2 linked regions of the Magnetospirillum sp. XM-1 genome follow. The protein of the gene in region 2 interacts with the protein of the main gene of each other region in a pairwise test. Links are inferred from orthologs where the notes say so. Each region holds a gene or a part of one and is shown on either strand. Other genes may lie near its edges.

Region 1 (3,494 bases), 2.6 Mb from region 2 along the record:
GGCGCCGGCCTCTTCCAGAACCTTCTTGATCTTCTCGGCTTCGTCCTTGGCCACGCCTTCCTTGACGGGCTTCGGAGCGGCCTCGACCAGATCCTTGGCTTCCTTCAGGCCCAGGCCGGTGATGGCGCGGACTTCCTTGATGACGTTGATCTTCTTCTCGCCGGCGTCGGCGAGGATCACGTCGAACTCGGTCTTCTCTTCGGCAGCCGGGGCAGCGGCACCGGCGGCAACGGCGGCGACGGCCACCGGAGCGGCGGCGGAAACGCCCCACTTCTCTTCCAGCATCTTCGAGAGCTCGGCGGCCTCGAGAACGGTCAGGGCGGACAGGTCGTCAACCAGCTTGGCAAGATCAGCCATTTAAAACACTCCTAGTAAAAGCTTGAAGCTTGGGATTGGTTCAAAAATCTCACGCGGCGTCCTTGTCCGCCTTGGCCTTCAGGACGCGGGCCAACTGGCCTGCGGGCGCCTGAAGAACGCCGGCGATACGGGTGGCCGGGGTCGAAATCATGCCGAGCAGCTTGGCACGCAGTTCGTCGAGCGACGGCAGCGTGGCGAGCGCCTTGACGCCGTCCACGTCCAGACGATTCGGGCCCAGCGATCCACCGAGGATCTTGAGCTTGTCGTTCGTCTTGGCGTAGTCGGCGACGACCTTGGCGGCGGCGACCGGATCGCGCGAAACGGCGATGGCGGTCGGCCCGACGAACAGGTCGGCGATGGACTCGAACTCGGTACCCACAAGGGCGAGCTTGGTGAGACGATTCTTGGTCACCTTGAAGGTGGCGCCAGCCGCACGCATCTTCCCGCGCAGATCAGTCATCTCGGCGACCGTCAGACCCGAATAATGGGTGACGACCACCAGCCCGACGTCTCCGAGCGTTCCCTGCAGCGAGCCGACCCACTCTGTCTTTTGTGTCCGGTCCACTTTCGTCTCCAAACATAGAGCCGAAACGTCCCCGCCATCATGGCGGCTGGTTCCGGTCCATTGCCCATGGCCTGGTCGGGTGGCGAACCACCCGGCAAGGCCGGTGGCCTGTCCCAGAAGCTTCAAGCCGTGCCGATCCCCCCGAAAAGGGAACCGGAAGCGTTCTTTGACCTCTGTCTGCGCAGGCGGGGAACCCCTTCAAGCCCCTTTGACGGGGCACCTACGGTCTCGGACAGGTTGGAAGTCCCCTTAAAGGGAACTTCCGCCTTCTCCCCTTCCCTCTCGGGTCGGGGAAACCTTTTGTCCCCCGGCCTTAGGCCAGGGTGGCGACGTCGAGCTTGACGCCCGGGCCCATGGTCGAGCTGATGGACACCTTCTTGAGGTAGGTGCCCTTGGCGCCCTGGGGCTTCGCCTTGTTGATGGCATCGACGAACGCCTTGACGTTCTCGGCCAGCTTCTCTTCCGAGAACGAGGCCTTGCCGATGCCGGCGTGAACGATACCGGCCTTCTCGACGCGGAACTGGACCTGACCGGCCTTGGCGGCGCGGACGGCCTCGGCCACGTTGACGGTCACGGTGCCCAGCTTCGGGTTGGGCATCAGGCCGCGCGGGCCCAGCACCTTACCGAGACGGCCCACCAGACCCATCAGGTCGGGAGTGGCGATGACGCGGTCGAAATCCATGTTGCCGGCATTGCAGGACTCGAACAGATCCTGCTCGCCGACGATGTCGGCGCCGGCCTTGCGGGCCTCCTCGGCCTTGTCGCCCTTGGCGAACACGGCGACGCGCACGGTCTTGCCGGTGCCGTGGGGCAGCTCGACCACGCCGCGGACCATCTGGTCGGCGTGACGGGGATCGACGCCGAGGTTCAGCGCGATCTCGATGGTCTCGTCGAACTTGGCGACGGCACGGGTCTTGATGGCCTTCACCGCATCGGCGAGGCTGTAGAACTTGTCGCGGTCGATATCGGCATAGGCCGACTTCAGGCGCTTTCCTTCGCGAGCCATGTGCTTACTCCACCACCTTGAGGCCCATGGAACGGGCGGAACCGACGATCATCGTGGACGCGGCCTCGACGTCGTTGGCGTTGAGATCGGCCATCTTCTTCTCGGCGATCTCACGGATCTGAGCCATGGTCACTTCGCCGACCGTGCCGCCCTTGCCGGGGGTGGTCGAGCCCTTGGACACCGCGGCGGCCTTCTTCAGGAAGTAGCTGACCGGCGGGGTCTTGGTCACGAAGGTGAAGGTACGGTCGGAATAGGCGGTGATCACCACCGGAATCGGCATGCCGGGCTCCAGAGTCTGAGTCTGGGCGTTGAAGGCCTTGCAGAATTCCATGATGTTCAGGCCGCGCTGACCCAGCGCGGGACCGATCGGCGGCGAGGGATTCGCCTTGCCGGCCGGGACTTGGAGCTTAACGTAGCCCACGATCTTCTTTGCCATGTCACAATCCTCTCTCTGTCACCAGAGTTGGCGGTACGGCGTTGGCGCGCCTCCCGCCCTCCAAACCGCGTCCGGACATCCGGATGCGGAAAACAAAAAGCACCGGTGCCGCCCGCGCCTGTCCGGCGGGGCGGCTTCCGGTCACGTCCCTCAGATCTTTTCGACCTGAGAGTATTCCAGTTCGACCGGGGTGGAGCGACCGAAGATCGACACCGCCACCTTGAGGCGGGCCTTCTCCTCGTCGACTTCCTCGACCAGGCCGTTGAACGAGGTGAAGGGGCCGTCCGAGACCCGCACCTGCTCTCCCACCTCGAAGGTGATGGAGGGCTTGGGGCGCTCGACGCCTTCCTGCACCTGCTTGATGATGCGCTCGGCTTCCCGCTCGGTGATCGGCACGGGGCGGCCCTTGCCGCCCAGGAAGCCGGTGACCTTGGGTGTATTCTTGACCAGGTGCCAGGTGTCGTCGGTGAGATCCATCTTCACCAGGACATAGCCCGGGAAGAACTTGCGCTCGGCGTTCACCTTGGCGCCACGGCGCACCTCGACCACTTCCTCGGTCGGCACCAGAACCTGCTCGAAAGCCTCGGCCATGCCCTTCTGTTCCGCCTGCTCGCGGATGGACTGGGCGACCTTCTTCTCGAAGCCGGAATAGACGTGAATCACGTACCAGCGGGCGGTAGCCATCTCGTCCTCAGCCTCCCAGACCGAACAGGAGCTTCACGCTCATGGCGAAAATCTGGTCAACGACCAGGAAGAAGACGGCGGCGATCACCACCATCATGAACACCATGCCGGTGGAGACGGTGGTTTCGCGCCGGGTCGGCCAAGTAACCTTGGCGACTTCCTGGCGAACCTGCTTGAAGAAAAGGGCCGGAGACGTTTTTGCCATATCTCTACAGTCGAAAGTTGGCAGGAGTGGAGGGGCTCGAACCCCCAACCCCCGGTTTTGGAGACCGGTGCTCTACCAGTTGAGCTACACTCCTGCAGCCTTCACCGGCCCCTGAGACAGGGACCAGGATCAGACCCGGCATGACCGGAGCCACGCCTTATACAGACACTCGACGGCCTTGGCAACACCGCCGAAGCGATGTGGCCAAGGCCGGATCGAGAGATTTACTCGACGATCTTGG
Region 2 (7,581 bases):
GAAGAAATAGGCCAGCACGGTGTTCAGCACGTAGTCGAGCGACACCTTCAGGGCATGCACCGGATAGACGATGTCGATGACGCCGTTGATGTCGCCCACCTTGGCCATGGTGTGACAGGCCAGGCACTCTTCCTTGACGATCAGGGGATAGAGGTAGCGGATGCCGGTGGGACTGGGCAGCAGCGTCTCCTTGCCGGTGGAGAACACCTCGCGCAGCATGGGATCGATGCTGACCAGCCTGGCGTCGTTGCCGATCTCGCCGAACTGCTCGATCACCGGCTTGCCGCGGATCACGTGAATCGACAGGTCCGGCAGCGCGTCCTGCAGACGGGTGATCACCTCGTTGATCTCGTCCTTGCTCCACCCCTTGCGCATGGCGGCGTAAAGGGTCTCGAACACCAGGGTCGAGGTCTGGCGCGCCTCGTCGCGGGCAAGGTCGTGCACCGACTTTTCGCGCACGTGTCCCGATATGAGGACGACCACCCCCAGCGCCAGCACGGTGGCCGTCAGAGACAGCAGAAACACCACGCGGGTGATGCTGATCCTGGCCTTGATTGTCACGTCGTCCATTTCCCCCCAGAACACATCAGGTCGACGCCCTATCCCCCGCGCTCTTGATACTCATCAAGACCGCGCATGTCCAACCTTTCCACAATTCGCGACGAAACGTGCCTGATTGGAGCGGAAACTGACGCTTTTCCGCTCCGGCCCGATCAGGCCGCGTCCCGAATGGGCCGGCGTCCGGCGATCAGGCGCTGGAACTCCTCCTGCCAGCGGCCTTCCACATCGGGGCTGAGTTCGAGATTGCCGTGCAGACGTCCGTTCTCGCATTCGCGACCGACCATGGACAGCGCCACCGAGCAGCCCTCGATGCGCACCTTGACCCGCATGCCCTTGCCCACCGGACAGACGTCGCCCTGAATGGTCAGGCCCTGTTCGGACACCTCGTCGAACACCACCGGCACCTCCTGGCCGTCCATATCCACCGACCCCTTGACGCCCAGGGCGTAGCGCGGGGAATTGCGGCGGTCGACCTCCTTGGTGGCGGTGCGCACCACCCGGACGATGACGCTTTTCAGCGCCTCGATGGAATGGGCCACGTCCAGCGAGATGGCGTTGACCCGGGCAGCGCGTTCGCCGGTGGCGCCCGCTTCCTCCGAGACTTCGGCGATACGCTGGGCCACCTCCTGGGCGGCGCGGGTGGTCTCGGTGATGTTGCGGGCGATTTCCTGGGTGGCGGCGTTCTGCTGGCGGATGGCTTCGGCCACGCTGACCGAGACTCCCTCCACCTCCTGGATGGCCCCGGTGATCTCGCCCACCGAGGCGACGGCCTCGGCGGTGCTGGCCTGGACCTCGCCGATCTGGGCCGAGATCTCCTCGGTGGCCTTGGCGGTCTGGTTGGCGAGGTTCTTGACCTCGTTGGCGACGACGGCGAAGCCCTTGCCCGCCTCGCCGGCCCGGGCCGCCTCGATGGTGGCGTTCAAGGCCAGCAGGTTGGTCTGCGACGCGATGCTCTGGATCAGGTTGGCGACCTCGCCGATGCGGTTCACCGCCGCCGACAGGCGGACGATGGTGTCCTGGGCCTTGTCGGCGGCGGCCACCGCCCCGCCGGTGACGCGGTTGGCGGTGGCGATCTGCTCGCCGATGCCATGGATGGAGGCCGACAATTGCTCGGCGGCGGCCGAGACCGTCTGGGCGTTGGACAGCGCCTGGGTGGCGGCGGCGGCGACGCTTTGGCTGCTGCCGCCCACCGCGCCGGCCGATTGCGCCATCTGGCCGGCGTTGTCGGCCATCAGCGAGGTCTGGCTGGCCACCTGCTCGACGGCGGCGCGGGTCTCCAGTTCCACCGTCTCGGCCATGTTCTGCAGCGCCGCGACGCGCTCGGCGAAGGCGGCGTCCCGCTCCTGCTCCTGGGCGGCGCGCAAGGCTTCCGCCTCGCGCATGGCGTCGCGGAACACCCGGACCGCGCGCGCCATCTCGCCCAGTTCGTCATGGGCCTCGACCGAGGGGATGTTGACCGAAAGATTCCCTCCGGCCAGGTCCCGCATGGTTTCAGTCAGGCGGTTGATGGGCTGCGACACCCGGCGGAAGGCGGTCCACGCCGCCCAGCCGATGCCGGCGGCCAGTCCCAGCACCGCCAGCCACACCATGGCCTGCAGGCGGCTTTCGTAGAAATCGTCCAGGCCCTTGACCACTTCGACCACCCGGGCGGCGTTGGCGGAGGCCAGGATCTCGATCTGCTTGTTCAGCTCCTGGCGGTTGGCGCGGTTGGCGTCGTTGTCGCCGAAGACCCGGGCCTGGGGCGCGCCGACCTCGCGCCCCAGGCGCACCAGTTCGGTGCGGAAGGCGGCGAACTGGGCGGCATGCTCGATCGCCGGCTTGAAGGCGCTTCGCTCCGCCTCGGGGACCAGGGCGGTCCACTCGGCCATCAGCCGGTTGATCTCGGCGACGTTCTTGAGGAGAGGCGGAGCGTATTTCTCCACTTCCTTGGCGTCCCGGCTCATGTAGATGCCGCGTGAATCCATCACCACGGCGTTGATCAGCCCGTTGACCCTCTCGCCGATCACCGCGCGCTGGGATGCGCCTTGCATCTCCATCACATGCTGGTGATAGGTGGCCATGGAGCGGATGCCCACCAGGGCCATGGCGATGGCGGCGAGCCCGACCAGCCCGACGGCGGCGAAAATCCGGATCTTCAGCGACAGGCGAAACATGGGCATGTCCCCCTCCCCGAATCGGGAAATCACTGAGGACAGGTAAGTCGCCCTATGGCTGAATCTCAGGTCATAGACACTATGTCTTACGGTCTAAGGTATGAACCGGAGATCAGCGTCCGATCACCAGGGTTGCCCAACCGTCGATGACGATCCGCTGCTTCAGGGTCAGGCCCTGGCGCTCGTGATTGGCCATGACCATGCGCTCCTGGCGCTCCAGCAAGCCCGACAGGATCGCCAGCCCGCCGGGCGCCAGATGGGTGGCGAGATCGGGGGCGAAGCGGCACAGCGGTCGCGCCAGGATGTTGGAGAAGATCAGGTCGTAGGGCTTGCCGCGCCCCACCACCGGATTGCGGTAGCCGTCGCTGACCACGGCGGTGACGAAGCGGGCCACACCGTTATTGGCGGCATTGCCGGCCAGGACCTTGACCGCCGAGGGGTCGATATCGGTGCAGACCACCATGGAGGCCCAGCACTTGGCCGCCGCGATGCCGAGAATGCCCGAGCCGGAGCCCAGATCAAGCACGGCCCGGCGGCGGTGCTTCTTGACCAGGGAATCCAGGGCCAGCAGGCAGCCCCGCGTGGTGGCGTGCTCGCCCGAGCCGAAGGCGGTGCCGGCGTCGATCTCGATGCCGATGGAGCCCACCGGCGGCTTGCCGTCCCAGTGGGAGCCGTGGACGAAGAAGCGGCCGGCGGCGATGGGGGGGAAATCACGCAGGTTCTCCAGCACCCAATCCACGTTGGGCAGCATCTCGATGCCCAACGGCGGGACGTCGATGCCGTTGGCGGCGGCCACGGCGGACAGGCCTGCGACGATGGCGGTCCGGTCGGGCGGCGTGCGCGAGAAGCCCTCCAGGAACCAGTCGCACTCGCCGTCCGAGATGCCCGAGCGGTCCTCCATGAACATGGTCACCGCCTCGGCGTGGCGCTCGAACACCTCCTCGAACACCGGAAGGGTCTCCATGGAAACGGTGAGGCGCAGGCGCCAGATGTCGGGGAAAACGGGGGGCATCAAAATCACTCCGAAAGGATCAAATCGCCGAAACGAAACTGTCGAGCACCTTCTTGGTTCCCGCCTTGTCGAAGGCGATCTCCAGCTTGTTGCCGTCCAGCGACAGCACGGTGCCGTTGCCGAACTTGTCGTGGAAGACCCGCTGGCCCGGTTTGAAGCCGCCTTCGCTCTGACGGGCCTTGGGCTGGCTCCAGGCGGTGGGCGCGGCGGCCGCACGGGGCTGGCCGAAGCGGGCACGGCTCCAGGCGGGATCGTTCCAGGCCGCCTTGGATTCCGCCAGCCCGCCGCCGTACAGCCCGCGCTCGCCCGAGCGTTCCACATGGGACTCGGGCAGTTCCTCGACGAAGCGGGACGGCAGCTGGGATTTCCACTGGTTGTAGATGCGGCGGTTGGCGGCGAAGGTGACCAGCACCCGCTTGCGGGCCCGCGTCAGCCCCACATAGGCCAGGCGACGCTCCTCCTCCAGCCCGGAGGTGCCGGATTCGGACAGAGCGCGGATATGGGGGAAGACCTCCTCCTCCCAGCCGGGCAGGAACACCGAATCGAATTCCAGCCCCTTGGCCCCGTGCAGCGTCATGATCACCACGCTGTCGGCTTCGGCCTTGGAATCGTTTTCCATGACCAGGGCCACGTGTTCGAGGAAGCTGGGCAGCGAATCGTATTCCTCCAGCGCCGCCACCAGTTCCTTCAGGTTCTCCACCCGGCCCGGCGCGTCGGCCGACTTGTCGGCCTTCCACATGTCCACATAGCCGGATTCGTCCAAGATCGTGGCGGCCAGCTCGGCGTGGGGCATGGAATCGAGCAGCGAGCGCCAGCGGTCCACATCCTCGACGAACTTGGCCAGGGCCTGACGCGGCTTGGGCTTCAACTCGTCGGTGCCGGTCAGCCGGCGGGCGGCCTCCAGCAGCGGCACCTGCTCGGCGCGGGCGGCAAGGTGGATGGTCTGGATGGCGGCCTCGCCCAGACCGCGCTTGGGCGTGTTGACGATCCGCTCGAAGGCCAGCCCGTCCGAGGCCGAGACCACCAGGCGCAGATAGGCCATGGCGTCACGGATCTCGAGCCGCTCGTAGAAGCGCGGTCCGCCGATGACGCGATAGGGAATGCCGGTGGTGATCAGCCGTTCCTCGAACTCGCGGGTCTGGAAGCCGGCGCGCACTAAGATGGCCATGGAGGACAGCTTCTCGCCCTTGCGCTGCAGCGCCTCGATCTCCTCGACCACGAGGCGCGCCTCGGCCTCGCCGTCCCACACCGCCATGGTGCGGATCTTCTCGATGGCGGAATCGTCATGGGCCAGACCGGGGCGCAGCGTCTTGCCCAGCCGCCCGGCATTGTTGGCGATCAGGGCCGAGGCCGCCGCCAGGATGTGGGGGGTCGAGCGGTAATTGCTTTCGAGGCGCACCACCTTGGCCCCGGGGAAGTCCTTCTCGAAGCGCAGGATGTTGCCCACCTCGGCGCCGCGCCAGGAATAGATGGACTGGTCGTCGTCGCCGACGCAGCAGATGTTGCGATGGGTCTGGGCCAACAGGCGCAGCCACAGATACTGGGCCACGTTGGTGTCCTGGTATTCGTCCACCAGCAGGTAGCGGAAACGGCCCTGCCAGCGGGCCAGGGCTTCCGCGTCGGACAGGAACACGGTCAGCACATGCAGCAGCAGGTCGCCGAAATCGCAGGCGTTGAGAGCCTTGAGCCGCTCCTGGTAGGCGCGGTACAGCGCCTTGGCCTGGCCCTCGGCGCCCCCGTCGGCCGCCGCCTTGTCGGGGGTGACCGCGCGGTCCTTCCAGCGCTGGATGGTGGCCATCAGTCCCTGGGGTGGCGTGGCCTTGGCATCCACATGGGCGTCGGCCATCACCTGCTTTAAGACCCGCATCTGGTCGTCGGCGTCCAGCACGGTGAAATCGCCGGAAAGCCCGACCGCCTCGGCATGGGAGCGCAGGATGCGCAGGCACAGCGAATGGAAGGTGCCCAGCCAGATGCCGTCGGCCACCGGGCCGACCAGCTGGCCGACGCGCTCCTTCATCTCGCGCGCCGCGCGGTTGGTGAAGGTCACCGCCAGGCATTGCCAGGGCTGGGCCAGGCCCGACGCCAGGATGTGGGCCAGACGCGACGTCAGCACCTTGGTCTTGCCGGTGCCGGCCCCCGACAGCACCAGCACCGGCCCGTCGGTGGTGGTCACCGCCTGGAACTGCTCGGGGTTCAGCCCCTTCAGCCAAGGGGCGTCCAGCGGCACCGGCCGGGGACCGGATGCACGGGGGAAAGACAGCGCGGAGGGCGCCTCGTCGTCAAGGGCGAAGGGATCGGACATGGGGCGGAGTGTGGCCGAACCCACCGGGCGACGCAACGCCTGTCCCGCTATTCCTGCAATGCGGCTGTGTGAGGCGGTTCATTGAAGCGTGGGCGGCCAAGGCCCAGACTCGATCCATTAAGAGCGCGTTCCACCCAAGTCAGGGAGGTCCGCCATGCGCAAACGTCTTCTCCTCGCCGCCACCCTCGCCCTGACGGCCATCGCCTTGCCCGCCTGGGGCGGCGAATGGGCCATTCCGGCAGCTTCGCAGCCCGGCTGGTCCCCCAACACCACCGTGGCCCTCAAGATGGGGGTTCTGGTTCCCGATTCCTCCGTGGGCAGCGGCCTGGCCGGCGGCTTCGAGATCGCCATCGACGATCCGCTGATCCAGCTGCCCTATGGCAAGATCCGCGACCAGTTCAGCTACAACCGCTTCGATCATGGCGGACTTGAGCTCCAGACCCTGGAATTCAACCCCCACTACATGATCCCCATCATCGACAACATGTGGATCGGCGGTGGACCGGGAATCGGCTGGGCCTTCACCCACAGCGATACGGGTCCCAGCCCCGACATGCTGACGGCCCAACTGGGCGCCAGCGCCTATTACACGGCGGGCCAGCTGATGATCGGCCTGGAAAGCCGCTATCAGTGGGCCGGCGACGAACGGGTGGGCGGCGCGTCGAGCGCCGACAACTGGCTGACCATGCTGAAGATCGGCTACGCCTACTGACCATGTCGTGACGGCGTGAGCATCACCGGAGCGGTTCATGCCGCTCCGGTGGAAGATGGTTCCTGCCATCAATCATCCCGGCAGCCATGCGGGTACACATTGTATCCCTGTATGACGTTTCTCGACAGAGTATGACCTCAACGCGCTTCCACACCCTTCTAAGGAGGTGTATCTTTTGTCATGCGCTCAACAATTTCAACTATGAGAATAGAGCTATGAAAGGTTGTTTTTCATCAGCCCAGATATCCAGGATCAGCCCTTCATCCAGCGCCGGCGCCCTCGATGAGCTTCTGACCCTGGGTGGGTTGGAGGAACGGCCCGGCGGCGCCATCGAGATCACCGGCAGCGACCCGTATTTCCCCACCACCCATCGGGTGGGCGAGGCGGCGGCGGCGGTCCTGGCCGCCCATAGCGCGGCCATCGCCGAAATCTGGCGCCGCCGCAGCGGCCGCCGGCAACGGGTCACGGTCGATGCCGGAGCCGCCGCCATCTCCCTGGAATCCGTTCTGCTGATGACCCGGCGCGGCTATCCCGTGCCCTATACCGACATCGCCTATCCCCTGACCAACTTTCACCCTTGCCGCGACGGCCGGGCCATTCACCTTCATGCCGGCTATCCCCATCTGCGCAACGGCCTGCTGGAACTGCTGGACTGTCCCAACTCCATCGAGAGTATCCGCACCCGGGTGGCCGAGTGGGATTCCTTCGCGCTGGAAGACGCCATCGCCGAACGCGGCCTGTGCGGGGCGGTGGGCCGCAGCCGCGAGGAATGGCAGGCCCATCCCCAGGGCGTCTGGCTGGCCACCCAGCCGCTGATCAGCGTCGAGCGCATCGGCGACAG

Evidence for each region. The genes of interacting proteins can lie anywhere in the genome.
Region 1: the proteins of XM1_RS21375 (region 2) and rplK interact in binary tests that used the Escherichia coli proteins (3 or more experiments, as listed by UniProt). The link is inferred for Magnetospirillum sp. XM-1 from one-to-one orthologs.

The regions. Positions count from the first base shown.
Region 1 is NZ_LN997848.1:2,084,537-2,088,030, reverse strand. What follows is about bases 649-3,494. They hold rplK (50S ribosomal protein L11), read right to left. Parts: upstream 2,365-3,494; coding sequence 1,933-2,364; downstream 649-1,932. Other genes in these bases: tuf (elongation factor Tu), read right to left, coding at 3,478-3,494; secE (preprotein translocase subunit SecE), read right to left, coding at 3,056-3,253; nusG (transcription termination/antitermination protein NusG), read right to left, coding at 2,515-3,048; rplA (50S ribosomal protein L1), read right to left, coding at 1,236-1,928; rplJ (50S ribosomal protein L10), read right to left, coding at 649-922. In the rest of the region: rplL (50S ribosomal protein L7/L12), read right to left, coding at 1-357; more of rplJ, read right to left, coding at 407-648. UniProt on the Escherichia coli protein: Forms part of the ribosomal stalk which helps the ribosome interact with GTP-bound translation factors.
Region 2 is NZ_LN997848.1:4,670,711-4,678,291, forward strand. The notes cover bases 1,777-4,686. They hold XM1_RS21375 (50S ribosomal protein L11 methyltransferase), read right to left. Parts: upstream 3,727-4,686; coding sequence 2,827-3,726; downstream 1,777-2,826. Other genes in these bases: XM1_RS21370 (methyl-accepting chemotaxis protein), read right to left, coding at 1,777-2,720; XM1_RS21380 (ATP-dependent helicase), read right to left, coding at 3,746-4,686. Outside these bases: XM1_RS21365 (bifunctional diguanylate cyclase/phosphodiesterase), read right to left, coding at 1-570; more of XM1_RS21370, read right to left, coding at 714-1,776; more of XM1_RS21380, read right to left, coding at 4,687-6,028; XM1_RS21385 (hypothetical protein), read left to right, coding at 6,183-6,740; XM1_RS21390 (CoA transferase), read left to right, coding at 6,956-7,581. UniProt on the Escherichia coli protein: Methylates ribosomal protein L11.